DNA from 3 places in the Mesorhizobium sp. B2-1-3 genome. Region 2 is predicted to be linked to each of the others. Evidence: predicted binding sites of a transcription regulator. Region 2 holds the regulator's gene; each other region holds the start of a gene.
What was found. The regulator LexA, encoded in region 2, represses DNA repair genes until DNA is damaged. The targets are predictions, from matches to a motif close to TGTTCNNNNTGTGTTCNG.
Positions count from the first base shown of each region.

Region 1: FJ973_RS25455 (PA0069 family radical SAM protein) is a predicted target of LexA. The motif match lies at 5,650-5,667, and genes of this name have one in related genera.
Region 3: FJ973_RS25565 (2'-5' RNA ligase family protein) is a predicted target of LexA. The motif match lies at 5,304-5,321, and genes of this name have one in related genera.

Region 1 covers NZ_VFWL01000019.1:66,257-76,358, forward strand. The annotation lists gene FJ973_RS25410 (polyprenyl synthetase family protein) at 1-417, opposite strand, end outside; gene FJ973_RS25415 (DUF2007 domain-containing protein) at 583-807, shown strand; gene FJ973_RS25420 (methyltransferase) at 807-1,607, shown strand; gene FJ973_RS25425 (S49 family peptidase) at 1,695-2,558, shown strand; gene FJ973_RS25430 (hypothetical protein) at 2,696-2,881, shown strand; gene FJ973_RS25435 (4-(cytidine 5'-diphospho)-2-C-methyl-D-erythritol kinase) at 2,908-3,810, shown strand; gene moaB (molybdenum cofactor biosynthesis protein B) at 3,797-4,351, shown strand; gene FJ973_RS25445 (hypothetical protein) at 4,494-4,919, shown strand; gene FJ973_RS25450 (glycosyltransferase) at 5,068-5,592, opposite strand; gene FJ973_RS25455 (PA0069 family radical SAM protein) at 5,742-6,896, shown strand; gene FJ973_RS25460 (ribonuclease HII) at 7,039-7,734, shown strand; gene FJ973_RS25470 (F0F1 ATP synthase subunit B) at 8,056-8,547, opposite strand; gene FJ973_RS25475 (F0F1 ATP synthase subunit B) at 8,558-9,157, opposite strand; gene FJ973_RS25480 (F0F1 ATP synthase subunit C) at 9,252-9,476, opposite strand; gene FJ973_RS25485 (F0F1 ATP synthase subunit A) at 9,561-10,102, opposite strand, start outside.
Region 2 covers NZ_VFWL01000011.1:19,900-30,001, reverse strand. The annotation lists gene moaC (cyclic pyranopterin monophosphate synthase MoaC) at 1-311, shown strand, start outside; gene glp (gephyrin-like molybdotransferase Glp) at 311-1,516, shown strand; gene FJ973_RS18850 (alpha/beta hydrolase) at 1,532-2,362, opposite strand; gene FJ973_RS18845 (AMP-binding protein) at 2,530-4,155, shown strand; gene kynA (tryptophan 2,3-dioxygenase) at 4,152-4,988, shown strand; gene kynU (kynureninase) at 5,052-6,299, opposite strand; gene FJ973_RS18830 (TetR/AcrR family transcriptional regulator C-terminal domain-containing protein) at 6,296-6,973, opposite strand; gene lexA (transcriptional repressor LexA) at 7,440-8,183, shown strand; gene FJ973_RS18820 (ComEC/Rec2 family competence protein) at 8,177-10,102, opposite strand, start outside.
Region 3 covers NZ_VFWL01000019.1:87,044-97,145, reverse strand. The annotation lists gene FJ973_RS25590 (LacI family DNA-binding transcriptional regulator) at 1-703, opposite strand, end outside; gene FJ973_RS25585 (ATP-binding cassette domain-containing protein) at 820-1,611, opposite strand; gene FJ973_RS25580 (ABC transporter permease) at 1,615-2,601, opposite strand; gene FJ973_RS25575 (substrate-binding domain-containing protein) at 2,721-3,656, opposite strand; gene FJ973_RS31650 (hypothetical protein) at 3,650-3,778, opposite strand; gene FJ973_RS25570 (fumarylacetoacetate hydrolase family protein) at 3,928-5,085, opposite strand; gene FJ973_RS25565 (2'-5' RNA ligase family protein) at 5,324-5,992, shown strand; gene FJ973_RS25560 (nuclear transport factor 2 family protein) at 6,124-6,477, shown strand; gene FJ973_RS25555 (ArsC family reductase) at 6,695-7,048, shown strand; gene FJ973_RS25550 (DUF488 domain-containing protein) at 7,235-7,588, opposite strand; gene FJ973_RS25545 (aminopeptidase) at 7,612-8,868, opposite strand; gene FJ973_RS25540 (LysR substrate-binding domain-containing protein) at 8,865-9,857, opposite strand; gene FJ973_RS25535 (hypothetical protein) at 9,951-10,102, shown strand, end outside.

The DNA of each region.
Region 1 (10,102 bases), on a different contig from region 2:
ATCGACCATCATGCGGAATGCCTGGCCAAGCAGGAAGTCGCCGACCAGCACGCTCGCCTGGTTGCCCCAGATCATGCGGGCCGTCTTCTTGCCGCGTCGCATGCCGCTCTCGTCGACGACGTCGTCGTGGAGCAGCGTCGCCGTGTGCATGAACTCGACCGATGTAGCGAGCTTGACGTGGCCCTCGCCGGCATAGCCGAACATCTGTGCGGCGGCGAGCGTCAGCATTGGCCTGAGCCGCTTGCCGCCCGACGAGATCAAGTGGTTGGCGACCTCCGGGATCATCTCGACATCGGATCCGGCCTTCGACAGGATCAATTCGTTGACGCGCCCCATGTCGGCCGCCGTCAGGTCGATCAGATCCTTGATGGAGGCGGGTTCCCGCTTTCCGTTTTCGATGTTGAGAACGACACCCACGACAAACTCTCCCGTCTGATGTAACGCGTGCGACGGCACCCTTAGTTCCGTTACGGACTCTAGGGCGGCGAACGCGGCCACGGCAAGTGGCGAATTGGCGCGGCTTCTCTGGTTTCGGGCCTCGCATGCGTTTACATGAACGCGGCAAACTGAGAGTTTCGTCCGATGATAGAGCTCATTCGCACCAACGACGCGGTCATCATCTCCTTCGTCGAATCGCTGATGCGCGATGCCGGCATCGGCTGCTTCGTGGCCGACCAGAATATGAGCGTGCTCGACGGCTCGCTCGGCATCCTGCCGCGGCGCGTCATGGTCGACGCCGACAAGGCCGACGCGGCGCGGCGCATCCTGACGGATGCCGGCATCGCCAACGAGATCCGCCAAAAATAATGTCCGCCGCGCCAGCCGCCCTCGCCCCGGACACGCCAGCCCACACGGTCGATGCCTTCCATCGCGGCCGGTTCTGGCTGGTGCAGCCCAAGCATGGCGGCCATCGCGCCGGCATGGACGCCATGATGCTGGCGGCTGCCGTGCCGTCCTCCTTCGGCGGGCGTCTCGCCGATTTCGGCGCCGGCGCCGGTGCCGCGGCACTTGCCGTTCTGGCGCGCTGCCCGACGGCCCGGGCCGTGCTGGTCGAACGCGCGCCGGAAATGGCGGCTTTCGCCGCGGCCACGCTCGCGCATCCCGGCAACGCTCACCTCGTCGACCGCGCTTCGGTGCTCGTCGCCAATGTCGCGCTTTCGGGCCGCGCCAGGACGGCGGCCGGCCTCGGCGACAATGATTTCGATTTCGTCATCATGAATCCGCCCTTCAACGCCGCGCAGGACCGCGCCACGCCCGAGCGCTTGAGAAAGGAAGCGCATGTCATGGAGGACGGGCTGTTAGAGGGCTGGATCCGCAGTGCCGCAGCAGTGGTCAGGCCGCGCGGCGGGCTTGCCGTCATCGCGCGGCCCGAGCAACTCGGTTCGCTTCTCGATGCGATCGCGGGCCGTTTCGGCGACGCCGAGATGCTGGCCGTGCATCCCCGTCCCGATGCCGCGGCGATCCGCATCATCGTCAGGGCAACGTTCGGGGCGCGCGGCAAACTCGCCATCCGGCCGCCGTTGATGCTTCACGCGCAGACGGGCGACGGCCCGTCGGAACGGACGGAGATGATCAACAACGGCCTCGCCTCCCTGTTCGGAGATTGAACACAAACTGGCCGCGATGGCCGCGGCATTGCCGTTGGCCTTGAAATTCCTACATGCTGGCAACCCATCGAGCGGAGATCGACCTCAGTGAAACGCCTTTTCAACCGCCTGCTGCCGAAATCCTGGCGTTCCACGGTCGTCACCATTCCGGTTATCCGGTTGCACGGCACCATCCTGGCGGGCGGCGGCCCGTTCCGTCCCAGCCTGTCACTTGCCTCCACCGCCGGGCTGATCGAAAAGGCGTTTTCCTTCGACGCGCCTGCCATCGCCATCTCCATCAATTCGCCCGGCGGCTCGCCGGTGCAGTCGCGGCTGATCTTCAAGCGTATCCGCGACCTGGCGACCGAGAAGAACAGAAAGGTGCTGGTCTTTGTCGAGGACGTCGCTGCCTCGGGCGGCTACATGATCGCGGTCGCCGGCGATGAGATTATCGCCGACCCGTCGTCCATCGTCGGCTCGATCGGCGTGGTCTCGGCTTCGTTCGGCTTCCCGGAGCTGATGAAGAAGATCGGCGTCGAGCGCCGCGTCCACACCGCTGGCCAGAACAAGTCGGTGCTTGATCCATTCAAGCCCGAGAAGAAGGAAGACATCGAACGGCTGAAGGCGCTGCAGCTCGAAGTGCATGAAACCTTCATCGATCTGGTCAAGGAGCGGCGCGGCACCAAGCTCAAGGACGATCCCGACCTGTTCACGGGCCTGTTCTGGACCGGCAAGCGCGGCCTGGAGCTTGGGCTTGTCGATGCGCTCGGCGACATGCGATCCGTGCTCAAGACGCGGTTCGGGGCGAAAACCCAACTCAAGCTGATCTCGGCGCCGCGCGGTTTGTTCGGCCGCTTCGGGCTGTTCGGCTCGAGCAAGGGATTTTCGGCGCCCGATATTGCCGCCGCTGCCGCCGGGGGCGTGATCGATGCGGCGCAAGAGCGCGCTTTGTGGGCGCGCTTCGGGCTTTGAAAACCCGGCAAAACCGTCTAGCATGAACCTCGAAGTTCCATGCATGTCGTTTTTCTCCAGAAACCGCCTTTGGACGACATGCGCCAACCGACCCGACCGGCCGCCCTTCGCCGGCCCAGCGTGGGAGGAGTTTTGATATGCCGCAGATCATTTTCTTCGCCGTCGTCGGGATCGCCGCTTATTTTGGCTACCGCACCTTCATCCGCGAGGCCGAGCGCGTAACCGCCAAGGTGCGGCGCACCGAAAAGCAGACGGCAAACGGCGCGATGGGGACGCTGGTGAAGGATCCGAAGACCGGCGAGTACCGGCTGGCCAAGGACTGATCCTCATTTCACTCGCAATCGAGAGCCTGGAATCCGGCCAGCGCGTCCGGATATGGCCGGCGCCCGCCAAGATAAACCTCGCTCTGCATGTCACCGGCAGGCGCGATGACGGGTATCATCTGATCGAAAGCCTGGCGGTGTTCACGCGCTTTGGCGACAGGATCGAGATCGAGCTTGCCGAGCGAGACGATTTCAGCGTGTCCGGCCGCTACGCTCCGGATGTTCCCGTCGACGGCCGCAATCTGGTGCTCAGGGCGCGTGACGCGCTGCGGCAGGCGGCCGGTCCTCGCGGCACGCCGCCGGTCTCCATCAAGCTCGAAAAGAACCTGCCGGTAGCTTCCGGCGTCGGCGGCGGGTCGAGCGATGCGGCAGCAGTTCTGCGCGGGCTTGCGGCAAGCTGGCAACTCGACATCGACGATGCCGCGCTGGCGCGGATCGGGCTTTCGCTCGGCGCCGACATTCCCATGTGTCTGGCAGCCAGGCCGCTGATTGCACGCGGCATCGGCGAGGAGTTGTCGATCGTGCCGGATTTCTCGGCGCTCGGACTGGTGCTGGTCAATCCCGGCAAGGCGGTCTCGACAGCCGACGTGTTCAACGCGCTGTCGCGGCGCGACAATGAAGCGCTTCCGCCGCTGCCGCGCGTGGTCGACTTCCACAGCCTGCGCAACTGGCTGGAGATTACGCGCAACGACCTTGAGCCGGCGGCCCGCGCCATCGAGCCCGCTATCGGCAAGGCACTTTCGGTGCTGAACAAGGCCGGGGCCGGTTTTGCCCGCATGTCGGGTTCCGGCGCCACCTGCTTCGGCCTGTTCGAGACCGGCAACGTCGCCAAGCGCGCGGCCGCCGACATCCGTGCCCGGCAACCCGACTGGTTCGTCGCCGCGACGCGCAGCATGACGGCGGAGGCAGATGCCCATGGCCAGGACTGACGAGAGCCGTTCCTTCATTCCGGTCCGCATCGCGGTGCTGACCGTTTCCGACACGCGCAGCCTTGCCGACGACAGGTCCGGCCAGACGCTGGCCGACCGCATCGCGGAAGCCGGCCACATCCTTGCCGCCCGCGATATCGTCACCGACGATAGAGACAAGATCCGCAACAAGGTGCTCGGCTGGTCGAAGGATGATGGGATCGATGTGGTCATCACCACCGGCGGCACCGGCTTCACCGGGCGCGACGTGACGCCGGACGCGCTGGAGCCGATCTTCGAAAAGCGCATGGATGGTTTTTCCGAGGTGTTCCACCGCATTTCCTACGACAAGATCGGCACCTCCACGATCCAGAGCCGGGCGACCGGCGGCGTCGTCAACGCCACCTTCGTCTTCGTGCTGCCGGGCTCGCCCGGCGCCTGCAAGGATGCCTGGGACGGCATCTTGAAGGCGCAGCTCGACTACCGGCACATGCCCTGCAACTTCGTCGAGATCATGCCGCGCCTGGACGAGCACCTGCGGCGCGGCATGTCGGCTCCGTGAAAGCCGAGGCAAGGCGCTGGTTTCACGCCGCGTTTGCCAGGCAGAACACCGCCTTCGCCTTCGAAAGACCATTCCAAACCGGATGCGGCAGGACGTATCGTCTCGCGGCGGCGGCCATCGCCGTTGAAGACGGGCGGACGCGATGACAGTGCATAATGGCGGGTGCCATTGCGGCAACATACGCCTTCGATTTTCAACCGAGCTCGATCCATCGAAAATCGAGGTTCGCGCCTGCCAGTGCTCGTTCTGTACCAAGCATGGCTCGCGCGCCGTCGCCGATCCGGACGGCAGGCTGGTCATCTCAGTCAAGGACATCCAGCGATTGAAGAAATACCGTTTTGGATTGGGGACGGCCGACTACCTGATCTGCGGTGAATGCGGTGTCTATACCGCCGCAATCGCCGGAGAGGACGATGCCAGGGCAATCGTCATCATCAACGCCCTGGACGATCAAAGGTCGTTCAGTCAGGAACCGATCCCGGTCGACTACGACGCGGAAAGCAAGGCACAGCGTCAAGCCAGACGTCGTCTTCGCTGGATGCCTGTGGAGATGCGTTTTAGCGAATGACCGGCTCGCCGTGGAAGCGCCGGCGCGAGGACCGCGAGACACCGAAACCACTTCCATCATCAGCCGCGGCCTGCGCGCCGGCACCCGCGTGATCGGAAGCTAGCTGCGCGTCACATGTGCAACGCACGTAGACAGAGCAGCTGCAAAATCATTTGGACGGGCGGTGCTCTTGTTTTGCCGGAGCGGCCCAGATTTCGGCATCCAGCCGCTTGGTCGCCAGGCCGCGAGCGAGAGCCTCGGCGCTGCCGGCTCTTTTCGACAAGGATGTGGCCTGGCGCTTGCTGATCAGCAGCCCGTCGGCCAAGGCACGGTTTCCCGAGAAGATACGGGCCAGGAATGGCTCGCGGCCGGCGCGTGTGCGTGAAAACCGCGCCGCCATGGTTTGCCTCGCTGTATGCGCAACGACCTCGTCGATCCATCCGTCGACCAGCCGCGCGCCCGGTTCCAGCAGCAACAGCCAATCGCCTTTCGCGTGCCGGATGGCCGCCGCGACGCCGTCGGTCGCATACTGGCACCCGGCATGCTCGGCGACGCGATGGGTCTGGTCGGTGGAACCGGTGTCGCAGACGATGACCTCGCGCACCACGCCCTCGACCGCGCCGCCGATCAGCGTCGCCAGCGTGCGGGCGAGGCCCTCCTCGTCATTGTGGGTCTCGATAAGAACGGTGAGCATCGTGTGCCGAATAGCGGAAAGCGGAACGCAGCGCCAGTTTTGCGGCGCACCATAGAAAGTTCTTGCTTTGTTCTCGTTCGGCAAATAGGATTAAATTCATGAGCAGAGCGATTCGAAACAACATGGACAGTCCTTGGGAGCGGGCGAAGATGGAACCGATCATGCGCGCCGACATTGCCGCCTTCGGAGCAGGACGAGCCGAAATGGCCAACGCGATGATCGAGCAGAGCGGCATGCGCGTCCGCCCCGACCGCAACCGCGGCCGGTCGGCAGGCATCAACCCGTCCGGCCGGTTCGAGCCGGTCAGCCGGCATGTCTTCGACGATGGCTGGAACTCGCTGGAGGAACTGCCTCCCTTCAAGACCGAGGTACAGGTCGAGAAGCCGCGTACCATCATCACCCGCAATGAATCGCCCGACATCTCGTTCGACCGCTCGATCAATCCCTATCGCGGCTGCGAGCATGGCTGCGTCTATTGCTTTGCGCGGCCTACGCATAGTTTCATGGGCCTGTCGCCGGGGCTGGATTTCGAATCCAAGCTGTTCGCCAAGCCCGACGCGGCGCGCCTGCTCGACAAGGAACTGTCGAAGGACGGTTACCAGCCGCGGACCATCGCCATCGGCACCAATACCGATCCCTACCAGCCGATCGAGAAGCAGTACCGGATCATGCGCGAGATCCTCGAAGTGCTGGAGGCGCGCGGCCACCCGGTCGGCATCGTCACCAAATCCGCTCTGGTGACGCGCGATATCGACATCTTGTCACGCATGGCCGAACGGGGCCTCGCCAAGGTGGCGTTGTCGGTGACGACGCTCGACCGCATGCTGGCGCGCACCATGGAGCCACGCGCCTCGACGCCGGCCAAGCGGCTGGAGGCGATCAGGCAGCTTGCGGATGCCGGCATCCCTGCTTCGGTCATGGTGGCGCCGATCATCCCCGGGCTGACCGATCAGGAGATGGAACGCATCCTCGATTCGGCGCACCATGCCGGCGCACGCGAGGCGGGCTATGTCGTGCTGCGCCTGCCGCTCGAGGTCAGCCCGATCTTCAAGGACTGGCTGCTGCGCCACTATCCCGACCGCTATCGCCATGTGATGTCGCTGATCCGCTCGATGCGCGAGGGCAAGGATTACGATTCGGAATGGGGCAAGCGCATGAAGGGCGCGGGTCCTTACGCCTGGCAGATCGGCCGGCGCTTCGAAATCACCGCCAAGCGGCTCGGTCTCAATGCCGAGCGGCGCACGCTGCGGACCGACCAGTTCGTCGCCGCCGGCAAGGACCAGGAGCAGTTGATGCTGCTTTGAACGACCGCGGCTGTTTGCCGCCGTGGCGAAAAAATCCCGTCCGGCCTGCCTCGGCCTGCAGACGGTGCCCTCCCGGTCCGGCGCCCCACCCGACCCGGAGGGACTTGCGGAGAATCAGAGCCGATGCGAACCTCGCCGCAACATGGCTCGCGCGCGTTCTGATTCTCCGCCTCTCTTCGAAATCGTCGAGAAACCCGATTTCTCCTTCGAGACGAAGGCGATGGCCGAAGGCCTGTGGCCGGTCGCGGGGATGGACGAGGCCGGACGCGGCCCGCTGGCCGGACCGGTGGTGGCGGCTGCGGTCGTGCTCGACCCTGCCAACATCCCCGACGGCCTCGACGATTCCAAACGGCTCAGCCATTTGCAACGCGAGGCGCTGTTCGTGCGCATCATCGGCTCCGCGCTCGGCGTGTCGATGGCCTCGGTCAGCGCCGAGGGCATTGACGGCAGCAACATCCTCAAGGCGAGCCTGGAGGCGATGCGCCGTGCGGTCGCCGGCCTGCCGGTGCAGCCGAAGCTCGCGCTTGCCGATGGGCGCGACGTGCCGCCGGGCCTGCCTTGCACGGGGCGCGCGCTGATCAAGGGCGACCAGCGCTCGCAATCCATCGCCGCCGCCTCGATCGTCGCCAAGGTGATGCGCGACCGCATGATGTGCGGCTGCGGCAGCCATCACCAGCACTATGGCTTCGAAGTGCATATGGGCTATGCCACGGTCCGCCATCGCACCGCGATCGAGACGCACGGGCCGGTGGCGCGGCTGCACCGCGTGTCGTTCGCGCCATTCAGGCTTGAAGGTGCCGAGGTGGTGGAAGAAGAGAGCTTCGCCGGGCTGGATTAGGGCGGCTCGATCTATCTTGCGTTGGTAGGATTGGCGAAAGCGGCGGTGACAGCCAATCTCCCCCCTCGTGGGGGAGATGTCCGGCAGGACAGAGGGGGGCGCTGTCCCTCCAGCCTATCAGTTAGTCTTGCCCAGGTTCCCTGCACTATCGGCACCCAATTCAGCTGATTTTGAATCGAGCGCTGGCGTTCCTTCGCGCCCCCCTCTGCCCTGCCGGGCATCTCCCCCACGAGAGGGGAGATCGGCAGCGTTGACCTCCGCGCCACAACAAAAAGCCGCCGGGTTTCCCAGGCGGCTTTTTTCATTTCTGTTGTTTTCAGCTCAGTTCAGCTTCGCCTTCACATCGGCGAGCGAGGTCTTGAACAGGTCGGCTCCCGCCTTGGCGTCGATCTTGCCGGCGAGCAGCGTGCGAGCGGCTTCGACGGCAATGTCGACGGCGCTGGCGCGCACTTCGCCGATCGCCTCGCGCTCGGCCTGGCCGATCTTCTGTTCGGCAAGAGCGGTGCGCCGCGCGACGTAGTCCTCGGTCTTCTTGTGCGCCTCGGCGGCGAGCAGTTCGGCTTCGCGCTTGGCCGCGGCGACGATGTCTGCGGCCTCCTGCTCGGCTTCCTTGCGCTTGCGCTGGTATTGGCCAAGCAACTGCTGGGCCTCCTCGCGCAGCCTGCGCGCCTCGTCAAGCTCGCTGCTGATCCTGGCGGCGCGGGCATCGAGCGCCTTGGCGATCAGGCGGGGCACCTTGATGTAGATGGCGATACCCAAAAAGATGACCAGGGCGATCGTGGCCCAGAGCGTTGCAAGAGATGTGGCGTCCATGATGCGCTCCTCACCCGGCCACGGACTTGACCGCGGCCGCGATCTCGGCCTTGCTGGCCTTGCCGCCGACCAGCGCCTCGACGATCGCCGAGGCAGTGTCCTCGGCGATGCTGCCGACTTCCTTCATGGCGTTGGCCTTGATGGAAGAAATGCGCGCCTCGGCCTCGCCGAGCTTCTCGTCGAGCGCGGCCTCGATCTTCTTGCGTGCGGTCTCGGCTTCCGCCTTGGCCGCGTCATTGGCCTGCTGGCCGATGGCGTTGGCGTTCTTCTTGGCTTCCGCCAATTCCTGCTCGTAAGCAGCAACGGCAGCGTCAGCCTCGCCCTTCAACTTCGCGGCCTGATCGAGATCCTGGCTGATGCGGTCGTTGCGGACATCGATGATGCCGCCGACGCGCGGCACCACCACCCTCTTCAGGAAGAGGTAGAAGAGCCCGAACGTGATCGCCAGCCAAAGAAGCTGCGACGGAAACGTCGCCGGATCGAATGGCGGAAACATGCCATGAGCTTCGGCAGGCACGCTGGTGCCGGAATGCGTGTCGCCTTCCGTCGCAGCGTGGCCAGCCTCGGTGGCAGGCGCGGACTCTTGCGCAAAGGCAGATGTCACGAACATGGACTATCCCCTGATATCAGACCCGCCGCTCTCGCGGCCGGCCTGTCCAATCTTCCCATAGCTTAGCCAAATAGCGGCTCAGCCAAACAGGGGCTCAGCCGAACAGGGCCAGCAGCGCGATGAGAAGCGAGAAGATGCCCAGAGCTTCGGTCACGGCGAAGCCGAAGATCAGACGGCCGAACTGGCCATCGGCGGCCGACGGGTTGCGCAGCGCGCCCGAGAGATAGCTGCCGAAGATGTTGCCGAGGCCAATGCCCGCGCCGCCCATGCCGAGGCAAGCGATGCCGGCGCCGATGTACTTTGCTGCTTCTACGTCCATTTGTTCAACTCCTTTGGATCTGAAATTCCGTTGCGATTCCATTCCGGCGGCAATGTTGAAAACTCTTGCGCCGGAAATTTTTTATCAGTGCCCCGGGTGCAGGGCGTCGTTGAGGTACATGCAGGTCAGCACCGCGAAGACATAGGCCTGAAGGAAGGCGACCAGCAGTTCGAGCGCGGTCAACGCCACGGCCATCGCCAGCGGCAGCACCGAGCCAGCGACGCCGACCGCGCCCAGCGCCGAGAGGCTGACCACGAAGCCGGAGAAGACCTTCAGCGTGATGTGCCCGGCGAGCATGTTGGCGAACAGACGAACCGAGAGGCTGACGGGGCGCGAGACGAAGGAGATCACTTCGATCAGCACCACCAGCGGCAGCAGGAACACCGGCACGCCTTGCGGCACGAACAGCTTGAGGAAACCAAGGCCATGCTTGCCGAAACCGTAGACAATCACGGTGCCGATAACCAAGACGGCGAGGCCGAAGGTGACGATGATGTGGCTGGTGACGGTGAAGAAATACGGGAACAGGCCAAGCAGGTTGGCGACCAGCACGAACATGAACAGGGAAAACACGAAGGGAAAGAACTTCATGCCCTGCGTGCCGGCGGCGTCGCGCAACATGTTGC
Region 2 (10,102 bases):
TCATGGCAGCGAAGAAGACGCATGAGCTGATCCCGCTCTGCCATCCGCTGCTCTTGACCAAGGTCTCCGTCGACATTGAGCCCGATCCTGCCCTGCCCGGACTGAAGATCATTGCGCTGGCGCGCGTCACCGGCAAGACCGGCGTCGAGATGGAAGCGCTCACCGCGGCTTCGGTTGCCTGCCTGACCATTTACGACATGGCCAAGGCGGTCGACCGTGCCATGGTCATCACCGGCATCCGGTTGGTCGAAAAGACCGGCGGCAAGTCGGGCGACTACAAAGCCGCTGGCGAAGATGGGGCGGTCGCCTGATGGCGCTGCTTCCGGTCGCAGCAGCGCTCGAACGCCTGCTGGAGGGTGCTGCGCCGCTTGCGAGCGAAAGCGTTTCGCTCCTCGAGGCCGTGGATCGCGTTCTCGCGGAACCGGTGGTGGCGTTGCGCACCCAACCGCCCTTCAACGCCTCTGCCATGGACGGATACGCGGTCCGCGCTGTCGATGCCGCGTCCGTGCCGTCCCGGCTTTCGGTGATGGGCGTGGCGGCGGCCGGGCGCGGCTTTGACGGCGCCGTCGGCAAGGCGCAGGCCGTGCGCATCTTCACCGGTGCTCCGCTGCCGCAAGGCGCAGACACCATCGTCATCCAGGAAAACGTTCGTGACCTCGGCGGCGGCAGCATCGAGGTGGTCGAACCGACGGCCGAGGGGCGCAACATCCGCCGCTTCGGGCTCGATTTCTCCGAGGGCGACATCCTGCTGGAAAAAGGCCGCGTGCTCGATCCGGCAGCACTGTCGCTTGTCGCCTCGGCCAACCATCCCCGGGTGGGCGTCGTAAAGCGGCCGCTGGTTGCCATCATCGCCACCGGCGACGAGCTGCTGCCGCCCGGCAGCGAACTCGGCCCCGACCAGATCATTTCGTCAAACGCCTATGGCGTCGCCGCCGCCGCGCAATCGGTCGGCGCGCATGCGCTTGATCTCGGCATTGCCGCTGATCGCGAGGAAGCCATCGCGGCGCTGGTCAGGAAAGCGGTCGCGGCCGGCGCTGATGTCATCGTCACGCTTGGCGGCGCCTCGGTCGGCGACCACGATCTGATCCATGACGTGCTGACCGGCGAAGGCATGACGCTCGGTTTCTGGAAGATCGCCATGCGTCCCGGCAAGCCGCTGATGTTCGGCCGCCTCGGCGACATCAGGTGCATCGGCCTGCCCGGCAATCCGGTGGCGAGCCTCGTCTGCTCGCAACTGTTCCTGAAACCGCTCCTGGCACGCCTCGGCGGCCGCGATTTCCGGCAAGATATTCGTCAGGCAAGGCTGGGCGCCGCCATGCAGGCCAATGATCTGCGCCAGGACTATGTGCGGGCGGTGGTCAGGCAAGAGGCCGGCATGCTGGTGGCAACCCCTTTCAGCATCCAGGATTCCTCGATGCTGAGGATACTGGCCGACGCCAACGGACTGATCGTGCGCGAACCGTCTGCGTCCGCCGCGGCTGTAGGAAATGCCTGCAGCGTTATAATGCTGAGGTGAAGTTTCGCCGTTTTTCTACTCCGCAAGCAAAGTTCGTGTCAGCGGATGGACCGGATCAGCCAGGCCTTCGACAATGTCGTAATGATGTCGGTCCGGCTCGACCACCGCGCTCGTGACGGCACCAAGCCCTGTCCAGATATTGGCCAGCAAGGCGTTCTGGCGCAAGAACTCGGACCGCTCGCCGCCTCCGGCCCAGCACGTGACGCGAGCGCCATCCATGGGCCGCAGCAGCGCCGGGCTTTCCGTCAGCGCCTCGGCTTCATCGATTTTCAGCGCCGCGTTCATGCCGGTGCGCATAAGCGGACGCAGGTCATGCAGGCCCGAAATCGAAACAACGTGGCGTACGCGCCTTGCCACGCCGGCCGCCAGGGGCGTTGATGTCGTCGCCATGCGGCTGGCGAGATGGCCGCCGGCCGAATGCCCGGTCAGCATAAGCGGTCCCCCGACCATCGCCGCCGCCTTGCCGATCGCCGCGCCGATCTCGTGGGAGATGCCGGCGATGCGTATGGCGGGGCAGAGCGTATAGGACGGCATCGCCACGGCAAAGCCGCTGTCAACCGAGCCCTTGGCGAGATGCGACCAGCTATCCTTGTCGGACTCCAGCCAGTAGCCGCCATGGATGAACACGACGAGCCCCTTGGGTGCCCCGGCGGGAAGGAAGAGATCGAGCCGGTTGCGCGGCCTGTCGCCATAGGCGATGTCGAGCTGAGTCCTGCCCTTTGCCGCAAGCGCATCGCGAAATGCCTGCGCCGGTTCGACCCATGCGGCTGGCCAGCGATCGCTGCCGGCGATGTTGGCGCCGTTGGCGTAGGCATTGTCCCAATCGGCAATGCGATGTTCGAGCATCGGCACCCTCCCCCGGACGGCATCGTTTCAGCCGATAGCAATGGCGATCGACAGCGGCAACGTCAATGCTCCGGGGGCAAAACATTTTAGGCTTGAAACAAATTTCGACTGGTGCGATCCTGTGCTTTGTTCAGCGATGGGCGTGAGGCAGACAGGGGCAGCCGAAAATGCTTGGGCCATCAGCGCATATCGACACGTTCACGCGCGATAACCTGCCGCCGCCGGATCAATGGCCGGACTTCCTGCTCGACGGCTTCGACTATCCCGAACGGCTCAATGCCGGCGTCGAACTGACCGACAGGCTGGTCGAGAAAGGGTTGGGCGACCACACCGCGCTGATCGGCAACGGCCGCCGCCGCACCTACAAGGAATTATCCGACTGGACGAACAGGCTGGCGCATGCGCTGGTCGAGAATTACGGCGTCAAGCCAGGCAATCGGGTGCTGATCCGCTCGGCCAACAACCCCGCAATGGTGGCCTGCTGGCTGGCCGCCACCAAGGTCGGCGCCGTCGTGGTCAACACGATGCCGATGCTGCGCGCCGGCGAACTCGCCAAGATCGTCGACAAGGCCGAAATCACCGCAGCGCTGTGCGACACCAGGCTGATGGACGAGATGACCGCCTGCGCCAAGGACAGCGCGTTCCTCAAGCAGGTCATCGGCTTCGACGGCACCGCCAACCACGACGCCGAACTCGATCGCACCGCCCTCGACAAGCCCGTGACGTTTACCGCGGTGCAGACCGGGCGTGACGACGTCGCCCTGCTCGGCTTCACCTCAGGCACGACAGGCGTGCCGAAGGCGACGATGCATTTTCACCGCGACCTCCTGATCATCGCCGACGCCTACGCCCGCGAGATCCTGCAGGTGACGCCTGACGACATCTTCGTCGGCTCGCCGCCCCTGGCCTTCACCTTTGGCCTTGGCGGGCTCGCCATCTTCCCGCTGCGTTTCGGCGCCGCGGCGACGCTGCTGGAACAGGCAACGCCGCCCAACATGGTCCACATCATCGAAACCTACAAAGCGACGATCTCCTTCACCGCGCCCACCGCCTATCGCGCAATGCTCAAGGCCATGGACGAAGGGGCCGATTTATCGTCGCTGCGCGTCGCCGTTTCGGCCGGCGAAACCTTGCCGGCGCCGGTGTTCGAGGAATGGACTGAGAAAACCGGAAAGCCGATCCTTGACGGCATCGGCGCCACGGAAATGCTGCATATTTTCATCTCCAACCGCTTCGATGACATGAAGCCTGCCTCCACCGGCAAGGCCGTTGGCGGCTATCAGGCGCGCGTCGTCGACGACGAAATGCGCGAAGTGCCGCGCGGCACCGCGGGCAGGCTCGCGGTGCGGGGACCGACCGGCTGCCGCTACATGGCCGATGCCAGGCAGAGCGACTATGTCCGCGACGGGTGGAACCTCACCGGCGACACGTTCTGGCAGGACGAGGACGGTTTTTTCCACTTCGCAGCGCGCTCCGACGACATGATCGTCAGTGCCGGCTACAACATCGCCGGCCCAGAGGTCGAAGCGGCGCTGCTGGCGCATGCCGATGTCGCCGAATGCGCGGTGGTCGGCGCCGAGGATGCCGAGCGCGGCCAGATCGTCGAGGCTCATGTGGTGCTCGTGCAAGGCGTGGCGCCAGACGCAATGACCGTCAAGCGTCTGCAGGATCACGTCAAGGCCACGATCGCGCCCTACAAATATCCGCGCTCGGTAAAATTCATCGCCGCTTTGCCCAAGACGCAGACCGGCAAGATCCAGCGCTTCCGGCTGCGCGCGGAGAAGATCAATTGAGCAAGCCCTACGACCCGTCCGCCGAGGGCGCGGAAATGTCGTTCAAGGAGCGCATGTCCTACAGCGACTATCTGCATCTGGAAAAGGTGCTCGAGGCGCAGGAGCCGCTTTCGTCAGCCCATGACGAGATGCTGTTCATCATCCAGCACCAGACATCGGAACTCTGGATGAAGCTCGCGCTGCACGAAATCGGCGCCGCAATCCGCTCCATCCGCGCCGACCGTCTCGAACCGAGCTTCAAGATGCTTTCGCGCGTCGCCCGCATCTTCGAGCAGCTCAACAATGCCTGGGACGTGCTGCGCACGATGACGCCCAGCGAATACACCGAGTTCCGCGACGCGCTTGGCCAGTCCTCGGGCTTCCAGTCGTGGCAGTACCGTGCCATCGAGTTCATGGCCGGCAACCGCAATCTCGCAATGCTCGGACCGCACAAGCACCGGCCGGACCTCAGCGAGAAACTGGAGGCGATCCTGGCGCAACCGTCGCTCTACGACGAGGCGCTGCTGCTGCTCGCCCGTAACGGCTTCGACATCGGTGCCGACGCAAGGCGTACGGACTGGCGCGAAACGCGGACCGAGAACGAAGAGGTCCTTGTCGCCTGGCAGATCATCTACCGCGACCCGCAGCGCTACTGGATGTTCTACGAACTCGCCGAGAAGCTGGTCGATTTCGAGGATTATTTCCGCCGTTGGCGCTTCAACCACGTCACCACGGTCGAGCGCATCATCGGTATGAAGCGCGGCACCGGCGGCACATCGGGCGCGTCCTACCTGAAGAAGATGCTGGAGGTGGAGTTGTTCCCGGAGCTGTGGAAGGTCCGCACCCGGCTCTGACGTAGCTTTGCCGACTGCATATCGTTATCCCGAACCCACTGCGCTTTTCTGAGCGACAGGCTCTTAAGTCACCGCCGCCTTGACGGCGAAACGCGCCTCCTGCCACGCGTCCGTGCGCAAAATGTCTTCCAGCACCTCGACAGCCTGCCAGACATCGACATAGCCGACATAAAGCGGCGTAAAGCCGAAGCGAATCGTGGATGGCGCGCGGAAATCGCCGATCACGCCGCGCTCGATCAAGGCCCGCATCACCTGATAGCCATGCGGGTGGAGGAACGAAACCTGGCTGCCGCGCTCATTGCCATCGCGCGGGCTTTCGAGTTCGAGGCCGTAGGCGCCGCATTTTGCCTCGACCAGTTGGATGAACAGATCGGTCAACGCCATGCTCTTCCTGCGCACCTCTGCCATGTCGACGTCGTTCCAGACATCGAGCGCCCCTTTGAGCGCGCGCATCGACAGCACAGGCTGCGTGCCGCAGAGAAACCGGCGGATGCCTGTGCCGACAGCAAAACCCTGTTCGAAGGCGAATGGCCGCGCATGGCCCCACCAGCCGCTGAGCGGCTGGCGGACATCGCCATGGTGGCGCTCGGCCGCGTAGATGAAGGCCGGGGCACCCGGGCCGCCATTGAGATATTTGTAGGTGCAGCCAACGGCGAAATCGGCATTCGAACGGTCGAGCTCGACGGGCAAGGCGCCGGCGGTATGGCAGAGATCCCAGACAATCAGCGCGCCGGCATCATGTGCCGTCCGCGTCAGCGCGGCCACGTCGCGCAACTGCCCGGATTTGTAGTTGACGTGGTTGACCAGGATGACCGCGACCCGCTCGTCGATCAGTTCTTCTATGGTCGGCGCATCGACACCCTCGAGCCGCAGCACCGTGCCCGGCCGCGTCGAGGCAACGCCTTCGGCCATATAGAGATCGGTCGGAAAGCTGTCCCCCTCGGCGACGATGACTGACCTGTCCGGCCGCATCCCGAGTGCCGCATGCAGCACCTTGTAGATGTTGATCGAGGTGGTATCGCAGACCACCGTCTGGCCGGCGGCGGCCCCGATCAGGCGCCCGAGTTGGTCGCCGAGTTCGACCGGCATGTCGAACCAGCCGGCGGTGTTCCAGGCGCGGATGAGATCCTGCGCCCACTCCTGCGTGGCGGCCTTCTGCAGCTCGCCGAACACGGCGGGCGAAGCGGCGCCCAGCGAATTGCCGTCGAGATAGATCACCCCCTGGGGCAAGGTGAAGCGGTCACGCATGGCACGCAGCGGATCCGCGGTGTCCATTGCCTCGATCGCTGCGAGATCGGGAATTTTGCTCATGGTCGCGATGTTCCTCGGTGAGAAGAGCGCCCTGGAAACGGGCCGGCTGTTTTGCCGCCCGGGCAAGGGCTGGCCGCATAGACGCGCAAGAACAGGGTGAACGCCCGGTTCGATCTTTGCTCGATTTCCGCCCGAGGCAGTTCCTCGAGCACCCCAACGATCCGGCGAACCTGGAGATCGCCGATCAAAAGACTGATGTAGATGTCGGCGGCTTCGGCAGGATCGTCACAGGCGATCAGGCCGGCCCGACTTGCGGTTCGAAGCAGGTCGCCAACAAGCGGCATTATGGTATTGCGGCCGAATTGCGCGATCGATTGGCCAAGCGTGCCTGTATCGTTGACGTCGCCGGCCGCGGCGCGATTGAGCGCCACCGCCTTGTCGCCCGTCACGAGGGTCAGCAGGACTGGCCCGAGCAAGTTCAGGGTTTCGAGCGGATCGCGCGCCTGGTGAAGGGCGTCCTCCAGCAGCTTCCTTGCCTCTCCCGCATTGGCTTCGATCAAGGATCGAAACAGGGTCTGCTTGTTGCCGTACCAGTTGTAGAGGGTTTCGTTCGAGGCCGATGCCCGCTTGGCGATAGCAAGCAGGGAGGCGCTCTTGTAGCCGGTTTCCCGGAGCACCGCATAGGCGGCCTCCTCTATCCGTTCGCGTCGCGCGGCCTGCTTCGGCGTGATCATTGGTGTTCCTCTTCGAAAACCGTACATTATTATACGGTTTCGTCAAGCGAACGGGAAGCAAGGAGCGAGCGAACGCAGCCCATAGCGACCAGTGGTGGTGCCTCGTCGTTTTCCGGCAGGAAGTTGGCATTTTGGTTTCGTTTCGTTCACGAGCCGCAGGGGTTTTAATCCGCCCAAACGCACCCCGCACCTGCCGGTCACCCAGCTTGCAGGCTTGTGCCAAGAGTGGAGACCGGTCGGGCCACAGGCCATTAACCAAAATAGTTTCAAAGGGCCCGGGAGCGCATTGACGACGGACCGCGCTGGCAGGATGCTGGCTGCGGGAGGGCATTTCGTTTCCGTCGCCTTAACAAATTCATTAAACTTTAAATGGTTGCGGAACACAACTGGAACAGATAGTGTTTGTTCTGGGTTTGTTTTCTGATTCTGGTTCCAGACCCTTCGTGCAATGCCTTTGGGGGCCGCCATGCTCACGCGCAAGCAACATGAACTCTTGATGTTCATCCATGAACGGCTGAAGGAAAGCGGCATTCCGCCGTCCTTCGACGAGATGAAGGAAGCGCTGGACCTCGCCTCCAAGTCGGGAATTCATCGGCTGATCACGGCGTTGGAGGAGCGCGGCTTCATTCGCCGCCTGCCCAACCGGGCGCGCGCGCTGGAGGTGCTGCGCCTGCCGGACTCGATCGCGCCGGGTCTTAACGCGGCAAAGAAGTTCTCCCCGAGCGTCATCCAGGGCAGCCTCGGACAGGGCAGCAGCCCTAGCCGGCAGATCAAGCCGGCGACGTCTTCGCGTCTGCCCGCTGCCGGCAATGACGACGATGCGGTTTCAGCGGTGTCGATCCCGGTCATGGGTCGCATCGCAGCGGGTGTGCCGATCGACGCCATCCAGCATCAGACGCATTCCATTTCAGTGCCGCCTGACATGATCATGGGCGGCGAACACTATGCGCTGGAGGTCAAGGGCGATTCGATGATCGAGGCCGGCATTTTCGACGGCGACACGGTCATCATCCGCAATGCCGACACCGCAAGTCCCGGCGAGATCATCGTGGCCCTGGTGGACGAGGAGGAAGCAACGCTGAAGCGCTTCCGCCGAAAGGGTGCTTCGATTGCGCTCGAGGCTGCCAATCCGGCCTATGAAACACGTATTTTCGGACCGGACAGGGTCAAGGTGCAAGGCAAGCTGGTCGGCCTGATCAGGCGCTACTGAGCGGGGTCGGCGGTGGGCTTTTCGGGTTTACGGTAAGGCGGCAGTCCCCTTGCCTCGCGTGAGAATTTCCGCTGTTCGTGCCAAGGCCGATATGGCCCGTCGACGGCAAAGCTGACCCGTGCCGGTGCCGTCGCCGATTGCTGGTCGAAGAAGACGGCGGCACTTCCCTTACGAGCGAGCTGCCGCTTGGTGATGACGAGAACCAGCGGATTGTGGCAGGGATCGTAGCCCGCGGGGTCGTTGATGACGATCAGATCCGCATAGGAGCAGGCCCTCCAGGCGTCCTTGCGATCCTCCACCTGCGCGATGATCGCCCCCGAGGGATGCCGGGCCATGCACAGGCCTGTGAAGCAATAGAAAGGCGCTCCCGCCGGAAGTTGCGCGGAATCGAAGATGTCGAACTGTCGGTCTCCGCTGTCGAACAGTTCCGGCGCAACGATGGTTTCGGACTTCAGCGCGCGTTTCCAATTATCGACGGTGAATTCGTTCGGGCGCGCCCGGTTGATCGCGAGCTCACCGCCGCCGATCGGCAGTGCCACCAGGCGGGCATCCTCCGAAATCAGCACGTCCGGCGTGCGCGTGTCCGAGACGGTCAACAGGCCGGCGAGCGCGAAGGGAAGTGCCGCCAGCCGCAGCCATGTCGTGGCCATCGTCGCGATGACCAGGGCGATCGCCACCAGAAGGACGGATTGCTGCGAAATCAACCCGACCGCGTCGACCGGCGAGCGTTGCGAGATCCATCCTGATATGGCGATCATCGCGGTCAGTCCCTTGCCCATCAGATAAAGGGATGGTCCATCGAACCCGAACGGCATCAGCAGCGCACTGGCAACCGCAAGGAACATCACGACCGAAACGATCGGCATGACGGCAAGATTGGCGAACAGGCTGAGCGGCGACACGCGCTGGAAATGCCAGATGGCGAAAAGCGCCGTGGCGCTTCCCGCGATAATCGAGGTCATCGCCAGCCCACCTGTCGCCAGCAGCAATTTTCGCGTCAGGAGGCCAGGCAAGGTCCGTTGCGGCGGCGGGGTCCGCGCTTTGTCGGCTTTGCGATCCGACCAGCCGGCATAGGCGCCGACCAGGGCCGCGGTGGCGGCGAACGACATCTGGAAGCTCGGCCCTACCACCTCGTGCGGCGACACCACGATGACGGCGATCGCCGAAATAGCCAGATTGCGCATGGTGAGTGCCGCCCGATCGAACAGAACGGCGATCAGCATCACCGCCAGCGTGATGAAGCTGCGTTCGGCGGCGACAACGACGCCCGAAATGACGAGGTAGGCGGCGATCGAGAAAAGTGCCGCCGCGGCCGCGTATTTCTTGACCGGCCGGCGGGAGGAAAAATTCGGGAACAGCGCGAAGCCGCCACGCAGCAGACCCATGACCGTGCCGGCGACCAGCGCCATGTGCAGCCCGGAAATTGAGATGATGTGGTAGATGCCGGTGCGTCGCATCGCTTCATTGATCTCGTCGGGAATCCCGGCGCGCACACCCACGATCAGCGCCGCGGCGATCTCGCCCTCGGCACCGCCGATGCTGCCCCTGATATGGTCGGCAATGCTTTCGCGAGCACTCTCGATGGCGGCTGAAAGGGCGGCCCACAGCGGCCTGTCATCGGCTGAGACGATTTTGGGGTTGCCGAGAAAGAAGCCGCTGGCGCCTATGCCGGCGAAGTAGCTGTCGAAGGAAAAGTCGTAGCTGTCCGGCCGCACCGGTCCGGTCGGCGGCAACAGCCTGGCATAGCCGGTCACGAGCGAACCGGCCGTCACTTCAGCCGGCACCTTGCGTGCCGAAAGGCGAACGCGCTCGGGCGCGTAGCGTAGTTTCGGCCGCGCGGTCGATGTCACATCGATGGTCAGCCGGATGCGGCCGGTCTCCATCTGGTCGACCGAAACGACGCGGCCGGTGATTTGCGT
Region 3 (10,102 bases), on a different contig from region 2:
CGGCATAGCTGGCACCGGTCTCGTCGTTGATCTCGACGGCGCTGCTGACGCTCAGGTTGGGGAACTCCTCGCCGAGCACGGAGCGGAAACCCATCTCACGTTCCTCATGGCCGCGATAGGAGCGCGAGCCGACCACCATCGCCAACTGGCCCTCGCGGTCGGCGAGGAAGCGCCCCATCAGGAGTGCGGCGGTCCGTCCCGCCACCCGGTTGTCTATGCCGACATAGGCCGAGCGTGGTGCGGCCGGAATATCGGACACCAGCGTCACCAGGCGAATGCCGGCCTCGACGATGTCGCGCAGGATGTTGCGCGTCCTGGGATGATCGACGGCGATGACGCCGACGCCGTTGGCTTTCAGCGACAGGTTTTCGACGGCGGTCTGCAAAGCGTTCGGCGAGATTCCGGCGAGGTTGTGGATCCGGCACGAGGCAACGAGCGGCAGGCGCGAGGCATAATCCTCGATATGCCTGGCCAAATCCTGCATGAAGGCGTTGCTGCCGATCGGCAGGAAGAATTCCAGATTGGCCGGCCGCGAGGGGAGCGTTACCTGATCGGCGACCGGCAGATAGCCGAGCTGCTTGGCGGCCTCCATGACGCGCTGCCGGTTGGCCGCGCTGACCCCCTTCCGGTTGTTGAGCACCCTGTCGACCGTCGCCGTCGACAGTTCGCAGTTCCTGGCGATGTCAGAGACGGTGGCTTTCATGCCGCAACCCTATTGCCGATGCGATGGCACGCCAGACGGGCGATTTGAGCGGCGCCGATCGCGCCCATCGCCCGGATGCCCATTCTGCTGTTTCGCCAGGGATGTTGCGCTCGTCCTCAATGCGACCCCTTGCCATCGGCGATGGCGTCGCGGATCTCCTTGTCCGACATGCCGGTGATGACGCGTTCAACCTCCGCCACGCTGGTCGTCTTGGGGTCGATGTCCCCGGCCACCACCTTGCCGCGCCGCATGACGACGATGCGGTCCACCACCTGGAAGACATGGTGGATGTTGTGCGCGATGAAGATGCAGGAATGGCCGGAATCGCGCGCGCTGCGCACGAAGCTCAGCACGCCCTGGGTTTCGGCGACGCCGAGATTGTTGGTCGGTTCGTCGAGGATGATGAGATCGCTGTCGAAATGCATGGCGCGCGCTATCGCCACCGCCTGGCGCTCGCCGCCGGAGAGCGAGCCGATCGGCGTCGTCGGCGGAATGTTCTTGGAAATGCCGACCTGCTTGAGTAGGTCGCGGGCGACCGTGTTCATCGCCTCCTGGTCCATGCGGTTGAGGAAGCGCGGCGGCTTGATCGGCTCGCGCCCGAGGAACAGATTGCGGGCGATCGACAGCTGCGTGACCAGCGCCGAGTCCTGGTAGATGGTCTCTATGCCGTTGGCGATGGCGTCGCTGGTGTTGCGCAGGTTCACCTTCTTGCCGCGGATGAAGATGTCGCCGCTGGTCAGCGGCACCGCGCCCGACAGCACTTTGATCAGCGTCGACTTGCCGGCGCCATTGTCGCCGAGCAGGCCGACGATCTCGCGCTCGTTGACATGGAAATTGGCGTCCACCAGCGCCTGCACGCGCCCGTAGGACTTGCGGATGTTCTGCATGCGGATCAGTGGCTCGGCCATGGTTCACGTCCCTGCCTGATGCCGGCGTTCCAGCCATGAATGAAGCGCCATCATGCCAAGGATGATCGCGCCGATGAAGATGTTGTAGGCAAGGCCGGGCACGCCGATCAGCACGATGCCGTTGCGCATGACGCGCAGGATCAGGATGCCGAGCACGGTGCCGATGATGGTGCCGCGCCCGCCCGTCAGCGCCGTGCCGCCGATCACCACCATGGCGATGACCTCGAGTTCGTAGCCGGTGCCGCTGTTGGGGTTGGCCGCCGAGGTGCGCAGCGAGGAGATGACGCCTGCAAGCGAGGCCATGACCGAGGACAGCACGAACAGGCCGATCTTGACGCGGCTGACATTGACGCCGCGCGCCCTCGCAGCGTTCGGGTTGCCGCCGGCGGCCTGGATCCAGTTGCCGGTGCGGCTTTGCGTCAGCACATAGCCCAGCGCGATGGCCGCGGCGATGAACCAGAACAGCGACATGTAGATGCGGAACGGGCCGATGAAGAAATCGCCGACCAGCGCCTCCGCCAGCCAACTGCCCTCGGCGCTCCAGGTGCGCTGCGGAAAGCCGTCGGTGACGAACAGCGCGGTGCCGCGCACCACCAGGAGCATGCCGAGCGTGACCAGAAAGGACGGGATCTTGAGCTGCGTGACGAACCAGCCATTGACCAGGCCGATGAAGGCGGCGACCAGCAGCGCGACAACGAAGCCCATCTCCAGCGAGGTGAGGCCGCTGTTGAACAGCGTCCACATCAGCACCGGCGAGAAGCCGAACAGCGAGCCGACGGAAAGGTCGAATTCGCCCGACGTCATCAGCAACGTCATCGCCAGCGCGATCAGCCCGAGCTCGACCGTGAAGGCCAACGTGTTGGAGATGTTCTGGGGTGACAGGAAGTCGTGGTTGAAACCCCAGAAGACGGCGATCTCGACGACGAGCAGCACGAAGGGGCCGAATTCCGGCCGCGCGATCAGGCCTTGGACAAGCGAACGATTTTCCACGTGTAACCCGCGACTGGTTGGAATGGGCCGGACCATCGGGCCGCATCAAACGGCTCGATACCAGGCGAAAGGGCGGGACGCCGCACGCCCGGTGGACGCGCGGCGCTGGAGATCAGGGGCTATTTGCCGGACAGGATCTTGTCGTAGATCTCGGCGGTATCTTTCTCATAGAGCGCGCCGGTGATGACGTTGAAGCCCGGGGGAATGCCGCTTGCGGCCATGTTGGCGAGCGACAGCGCGACATAGCTGGTCGCTTGCGGATCCTGCCACTGGCCGGCATTGACGTAGCCGTTCAGCACTTCCTGGGTGGTGTCGAGCGAGTTGCCCCAGCCGACGACGGGGATTTCGCCGGGCTTGACGCCGACTTGGTCGAACACGCGTTTGATCGAGCCGGTGACGAGGTCGCCAAGGCCGATGATCGCCTTCACCTTGGCCTTGTTGGCGGTGAGATAGTCGACCATGCGGTTGATCACCTCGGCCTGGTCGAGCGTCGCCTCGGTCACCTCATAGGTGATGCCGAGCGGCTCGAACACGCTCTTGATGCCTTCCTCTTCCTGCACGCCATAGGTGGCGCCGGGAATCTCGACAGGCATCCAGACGAAGTCGCCCTTCTTCACCAGGCCCTTGTCGACCAGATACTGCGCCCAGTGCTTGCCGAAGGTGACATTGTCGCCGCCGACATAGGCGTTGAAATTGGCCTTGGGATCGGGCGTGTTGAAATTGATGATCGGAATGTTGGCCGCGCGGGCTTCCTTGACGATCTCGACAAGGCTGCCCGGATCGGGGCTGGTGGTGGTGATGCCGTCGGCCTTGGCCGAGATCGCGGCCCGCACCGCCTCCTGCTGCGAGGCGACGTCGCCATTGTGGAACGAGGTGTTGACGGTATTGCCGGTGTCCTTGGCCCATTGCTTGGCGCCGGCAAGGAAGTATGTCCAGACCGGATCGGCCGGGCCGCCATGTGAAATCCAGTAGAACGTCTTGGCCTGCGCCGCCGCCGGAATGACCGTCAGCGCGACCAGCAGGCCGTATAGAACCACTCTTAACCGTGTCAGCATTTGATTTCCTCCCGTTTGAAACTGATCAGTTCGAAACCGCCCTCTTGATCGGGCAAGACCGCGTCCTCCTCGCCAACGCCGTGTTGGATGATCAGAGCATCCTCTTTTTCGACAAATGGCAAGCCTCCACCTGTCAGTCGTAGTCGGCGCCTGACGGGGCGCCATCAGCGGTCCCATCAGATTGCATCAGTTCGGATGATTTTCGCGGCAGGCGATACCGGCCTCGAGGGTCGCCGGAGCGATGATTGACCGCCCTCGGGTGAACCCAGAGCTAGAGGAGGCCGGCCCTGGCAAGATCGTGCATCAGATGGCTGGCGCCGTAGGTCCAGTGCGGGCAGTCCGGCGACAGTCGCACCCGGTTGACCAGCGCGCCGAATTTCTCCGACGAGATGGTGACGATGTCGCCGACCTTATGGGTAAACCCCTTGCCCTTCTCGCCGCGGTCCTTCGAAGGCACGAACATGGTGCCGAGATAGAGCGCCAGGCCGTCCGGGTACTGGTGATGCGGGCCCATGGCAGCCGCTACGAGCTCTTCGGGAGAGCGGCTGATCTCGGCCATCGAGCTCGCGCCCTCCAGCGAGAACCCGTCCTCACCTTCCACTTTCAGCCGGACCACGGCCCGCTTTACGTCGTCGATGGAGAACGTGCCGTCGAACAGGCGGATGAAGGGGCCGAGCGAGGCGGAGGCGTTGTTGTCCTTGGCCTTGCCGAGCAGCAGTGCGGAACGCCCTTCGACATCGCGCAGATTGACGTCGTTGCCGATGGTGGCGCCGACGATCCTGCCGCTTGAGGCGGCGATCATGGCGATCTCCGGCTCCGGATTGTTCCAGGTAGAGACGGGATGCAGGCCGACATCGGCGCCGAAACCGACCGAGGCCATCGGCTGGCATTTGGTGAAGATCTCGGCGTCGGGGCCGATGCCCACTTCCAGATATTGCGACCAGGCGCCGCGTGCGATGAGCTTGGCCTTGATCTCCATCGCCTCCGGCGAACCGGGCTTGAGCTTGGACAGATCGTGGCCGATCAGCCCGGCAATGTCGGCGCGGATGGCGTCGGCCTTTTCCGCCGAACCGCGCGCCTGTTCCTCGATGACACGTTCCAGCAGGCTGACGACGAAGGTGACGCCCGAGGCCTTGATCGCCTGCAGGTCGACGGGGGAGATGAGATAGGGCCTTGCCGGATCACGCGCGGCCTCGAAACTGTTGGCCGCGATGTCATCGAGCGAGCCGATCGGCTTGCCCTTGGCCGAGCGCACATAACCGGCCGGATCGGCCATCTCGCAGATACCGCGCACGGTCGGCGCCGTGCTCGACGTGATGTCGAAGACGGTGCCATCACGCACCGTGACCACCAGGGGATGCGAGGCGTCGCTGCTTCTGGCGCGCCCGACAAAAAGGCCTTCGGCGGGCAGATGCATCGGGTTTGTCATGCGTGCGGTCCTCTGATCATCAAAAATGCGGCTTGCCGGTTCGGCGCGGCACTTTCACCGGATTCCTGTCAAAGGTCTATCCCGTTTGTGGTGAGCCAGGCGCCATGTCTGCCGGCGTCGTCGGCGATTGGCGTACCGCAAGGAAGCACTCCTTCGGGGGTTGAATGCATGCGGCGGTGCGGGAGTCCCGACGCCTGCGTCATTTTCCGGCTTGCGTTTGTTCTCGTTTTGTTCTAACATGCCCAACCTGAGTCAATTGGCGGACGAGATCAGTATGAGTGGGCAACCCGCATTCGGAACCGCGAAGAACGGCCAGGCCTTTTTCCGATGGGAACAGGCCGGGAAGCATTTCCACCGGCTGTTCTTTGCCATCCTCGTCGGCAGCGCGATTGCTGGTCGTCTCGCGCGAAAGGCCATTGCCTTGAACCGTGAGTTCGGATTGCAAGGCTGGCTGGTTCCGGAAAATCACATCCACGTCTCGCTTGTCGGCCTCGGCGACCATGAGGAGTACCCGCAGGAGTTGGCAGAGGCCGCCTGTCATATCGGATCGATGATCGTTGCAAAGCCCTTCGAGGTCTCGTTCGATCGCCTGTCGGCTTTTGGCGGTGGTGCACTGGTCCTGCGCGGCAGCGATGGCAATCCGCCGCTGCAGAAGTTCTGGCGTGACCTCACGGCGGTGATCTCGGACAGCCCGCTAAAACCCTTTCTCACCAGGTCCATCGAACCGCATGTCACATTGCTTCGTGATGAAGTGGGCGTTCCCAGCATTCGCGAGCGGTCGATCGATCCGATCGGCTGGACTGTCCGGGATTTTGTGCTGATCCACAGTCTCATTGGGAAGGGCGCCTACAAGCAGCCCGGACGTTGGCGGCTGACCGGCCAGGACGATGCACTGCCCGCCATGTGAGAGCCTGGAATCGTCCTCGCATAGTCCGCGCGGTCCATCATCCTGACATGGCATGTCAGCTACCAGACGGCACGACGATGGCAGGCCGCCAACCTTTCCCTATTTGCAATGCGTCTGAACAGGAGGAACACATGACCAACACGGAAATTGCCAAGGATTTCACGGAGCTTCTCAAGCGCGGTGACTACGAAAGTGCTGCCGAGAAATACAACGCCGACGACATCGTCAGCTATGAGGCCATGGAGGGGCCGATGGCCGTCTGCCGCGGCAAGGACGCCGTCAAGCAGAAAGGCCAGTGGTGGCAGGAAAACAACGAAGTCCATGGCGGCTCGGTCGAGGGCCCTTATGTCAACGGCGACCAGTTCGCCGTGCGCTTTACATTTGACATAACGCCCAAGGCCACGGGCCAGCGTGTCACCATGGACGAGGTTGGCCTGTACACGGTCAAGAACGGCAAGATTGCCGAAGAGCGCTTCTATTATTGAGACGGGTTTTCGGCTGTCGGCACATTTCGCCGCATCCTGAGCGGCCAGGATCATGTCCTGGCCGCTATCCGACCTGATGCACATCGTCGTCACGGATCGGCGACCGCGCGCCCGCCATTGAAGAAACTTACTCTTCGATGGTTCTGCCGGGCCGCTGGCAAAGCGCGCCGGGGCTGCTTAATCTGCGGCCAGATTCGAAGTCCGGAAGGCACCTGTTTTGACGATCACCATGTACGGCATCACCACCTGCGACACGATCAGGAAGGCCCGCGTCTGGCTGGATGGCCACGACGTGCCTTACCGGTTCCACGACTATCGGGCCGAAGGCATCGAGGCGGGCAGGCTGGATGGCTGGGTCCGCAAGGTCGGCTGGGAAAAGCTGCTCAATAAGGGCAGCACCACGTTCCGCGAGTTGCCGGACAAGGATAAGCAGGGCCTGGATGAAAGGAAGGCCAAGGCACTGATGCTGGCCAAGCCGACGATGATCAAACGGCCTGTGCTCGAGGTTGGCGACCGCATCCTGGTCGGGTTCAAGCCGGATGTTTATGAGGCGGCGGTGGTCGGGAAGTAGGGCGCGGTACACTCTCAATTCGTCATCCTAGGGCGGAGCAAGGAGCGAAGCGACGCGGCGCAGACCCTAGGATCCATGCCGTTACTTTTGGGCGTCGCAGCCGTGCTGATTCTGCTCCGTTGCATTTCCGGACGGACGTCACGGCATGGATCCTCGGGTCAAGCCCGAGGATGACTAAGGGACAGGTCACTGTCCTCTCAGATACCCCGCCAGTGCCACGGCATTGTTGTGCGCCTCGTCATGGGCGCCGTAGAGCAGCGTCACCTTGCCGTCGCGGAGCAGGGCGCGCAGTTGCGCCACGGCCTCGCCATTGCCTTCCAGTTCGGCACGATACCGCTTCTGGAACTCGGCCCATCGTTCGGGCTCGTGCCCGAACCACTTGCGCAAGTCGGTGCTCGGCGCGATGTCCTTCAGCCATAGCGCCAGCGCGGCATGCTCCTTGCTGACGCCACGTGGCCAGACTCGATCGACCAGGACCCGCTGCCCGTCATCGAACGAGGGTGGTTCATACACCCGCTTGACCGCGATCTCGAAGGCCATCCGCTCTCCTTCGTGCGCTCTCGTCAGGCCCACTCGCCCTTGCGCATGACCGGCACGCGACTGCCGTCCCTGCCGACGCCGTCGATGTCGATCTTGTCCGAGCCGATCATCCAGTCGATGTGGATGAAGCTCTTGTTGCCGCCGCGCTCCGCGATCTCGGCCTGGCTGAGCGAGGCGCCGTCGACGAAGCACTTCGAATAGCACTGGCCGAGCGCGATGTGGCAGGCGGCGTTTTCGTCGAACAGCGTGTTGAAGAACAACAGGCCGCTCGCCGAGATCGGCGAGGAATGCGGCACCAGCGCCACTTCGCCAAGCCGGCGTGCGCCCTCGTCGGTGTCCAGCACTTTCTTCAGCACGTCCTCGCCCTTCGAAGCCTTCGCCTCGACGATCCTGCCGCCCTCGAAACGCACCGAGATCTCGTCGATCAGCGTGCCCTGGTAGGAGAGCGGCTTGGTCGATGAAACATGGCCTTCAACCCGCCGCGCATGTGGCGTGGTGAAGACCTCCTCGGTCGGGATGTTGGGATTGCAGGTGACGCCGTTCTTGGCGGTGGAGGCGCCGCCCATCCACTCATGGCCGTCGGCCAGCCCGACCGTCAGGTCGGTGCCCGGCCCGGTGAAATGAAGCGAATGGAAAGCATGGCCGTTGAGCCATTCGGTGCGGCTGCGTAGGGCCGCATTGTGCGCCTTCCAGTTGCCGATCGGATCTTCCACGTCCACCCGCGACGCGGCGAAGATGGCGTCGGCGAGCTTGGCCACCGCAACGTCGTCGGCATCATCGGGGAAGACCTGCTTGGCCCAGGCGAGATCGGGATAGGCGACGATGTTCCAGTTGATGTCGAAGCCGGTGATCTTTTCCAGCGCCGGCTGGTAGGCCATCGAATTGGCCTTGTTGGCGCGCGCCACGTTCGCCGGGTCCTGCGCCGACAGGAGCGAAGGATCTTCGCCGCGCACGGCAAGTCGCGCCGCATTGTTGGAGAAGGCTTTGGCCATGCCTTCATAGAGCCAGCCGGCGGCGCGGTCGAAGCCGGCGTCCGCGCCATAACGAAAGCGCGCCAGCGTGATCTCGTCATCGTTGAAGATCGGCGTCACCAGCCCCGCGCCGGCCTTGTAGGCATGCTCGACGATGCGCCGGGTCAGCGGCAGCGCGGCGATGGAGGAGGTCAGCACCAGGTCCTGCCCGGGCTGCAATTGCAGCCCCACCTTGATGGCGACTTCGGCCAGCCTGTCGAGCTTCACCGGGTCGATCGTTGCGGAAACGCCGCGCGAATGTGTGGTCATGATCCTGCCTGCCGTAGTTTGATGTCGGACTCTACATAGACCGGCGCCACGGTGCTTTCCACCGTGATCGCATCGCTCGTGCCCGTCTTCGCGGAGCCGAACCGCGCCATCGTCGCCTCGATCTCTTCCCTGATCCAGAGCTTGAAATCCCGGACCTTGCGGCTTTCGGCCTTGGCGGCGGAGGTCACCAGCCAATAGCCAAGCCCGCTCTGGGCGCGGATCCCGAACGGCGCGACGAGCCGCCCGTCGGCCAGCGCGTCGGCGGCGAGCAACTGCCAGCCCAGCATCACACCATGGCCGGCAATCGCCGATTCCAGGCAAAGCATCGGATCGGTGAAGCGAGCGCCCTTCAGGAAAGTGACTGGTTCGACACCGGCGGCGTCGAACCAGCTTTCCCAGTTGATCATCGCTCGTTCGTCGGTAATCGCGCAGGTCTGGGCAAGGTCTTCGATCGATTTCAGTTTCTTCGCTATCGAGGGCGCGCAGACCGGGAACACCTCTTGTGCCAAAAGCAACTCCGCCTTGCTGGCCGGCCATGTGCCGTCGCCAAGCCGGATGGCGATATCGATATCGGAATGGTCGAGGTCGGCCAGCCGCACCGAGGCGTCGATGCGCAACAGCACGTTGGGATGCCGGGTGAAGTGATGCGACAGCCGCGGCAGCAGCCATTTCGAGGCGAATGCCGGCGCCACGGAAACCACCAGCGTGCATTGGCGCGCCTCGTCGGCCAGCGCCACGGCCTGGGTGAGCTCGCGGAAACCCGCGCCGAGGCGCGTCGCGAACATGGCGCCGAATTCGGTCAGGACCAGCCCCTTGGCCGTTCTCTCGAACACGGCCTGGCCGAGCTGCTGCTCCGCGCGCTTTATCTGCTGGCTGACGGCGCTGGCCGAAACGTTGAGTTCGCCGGCGGCCGCGGCGAGCGAGCCGAGACGGGCGACGGTCTCCACGGCGCGAAGGCCGTTGAGGTGGACGCGGTTGAGCATGGCCATTGAGTTTTTCTAAACCAGCGGGGCTGAAATCTCAATTGAAAGTGATGCCGAAAGCGCAGACTTTATTCACGGGACAGGCCTGCGGAGGCTGACATGTTGAGGCTGTTATCGTCGCTCAAGATAGTATTCCCTGTGCACGAGCCGCCAGACGGCTGCGAAATGGTCGCCTGGCTGGCCGATCCGCTTGCGCATCCCGTGCTCGACGCCATGTCGGAGCGTGAGCTCGGCGACATGCCGTTCCGGCT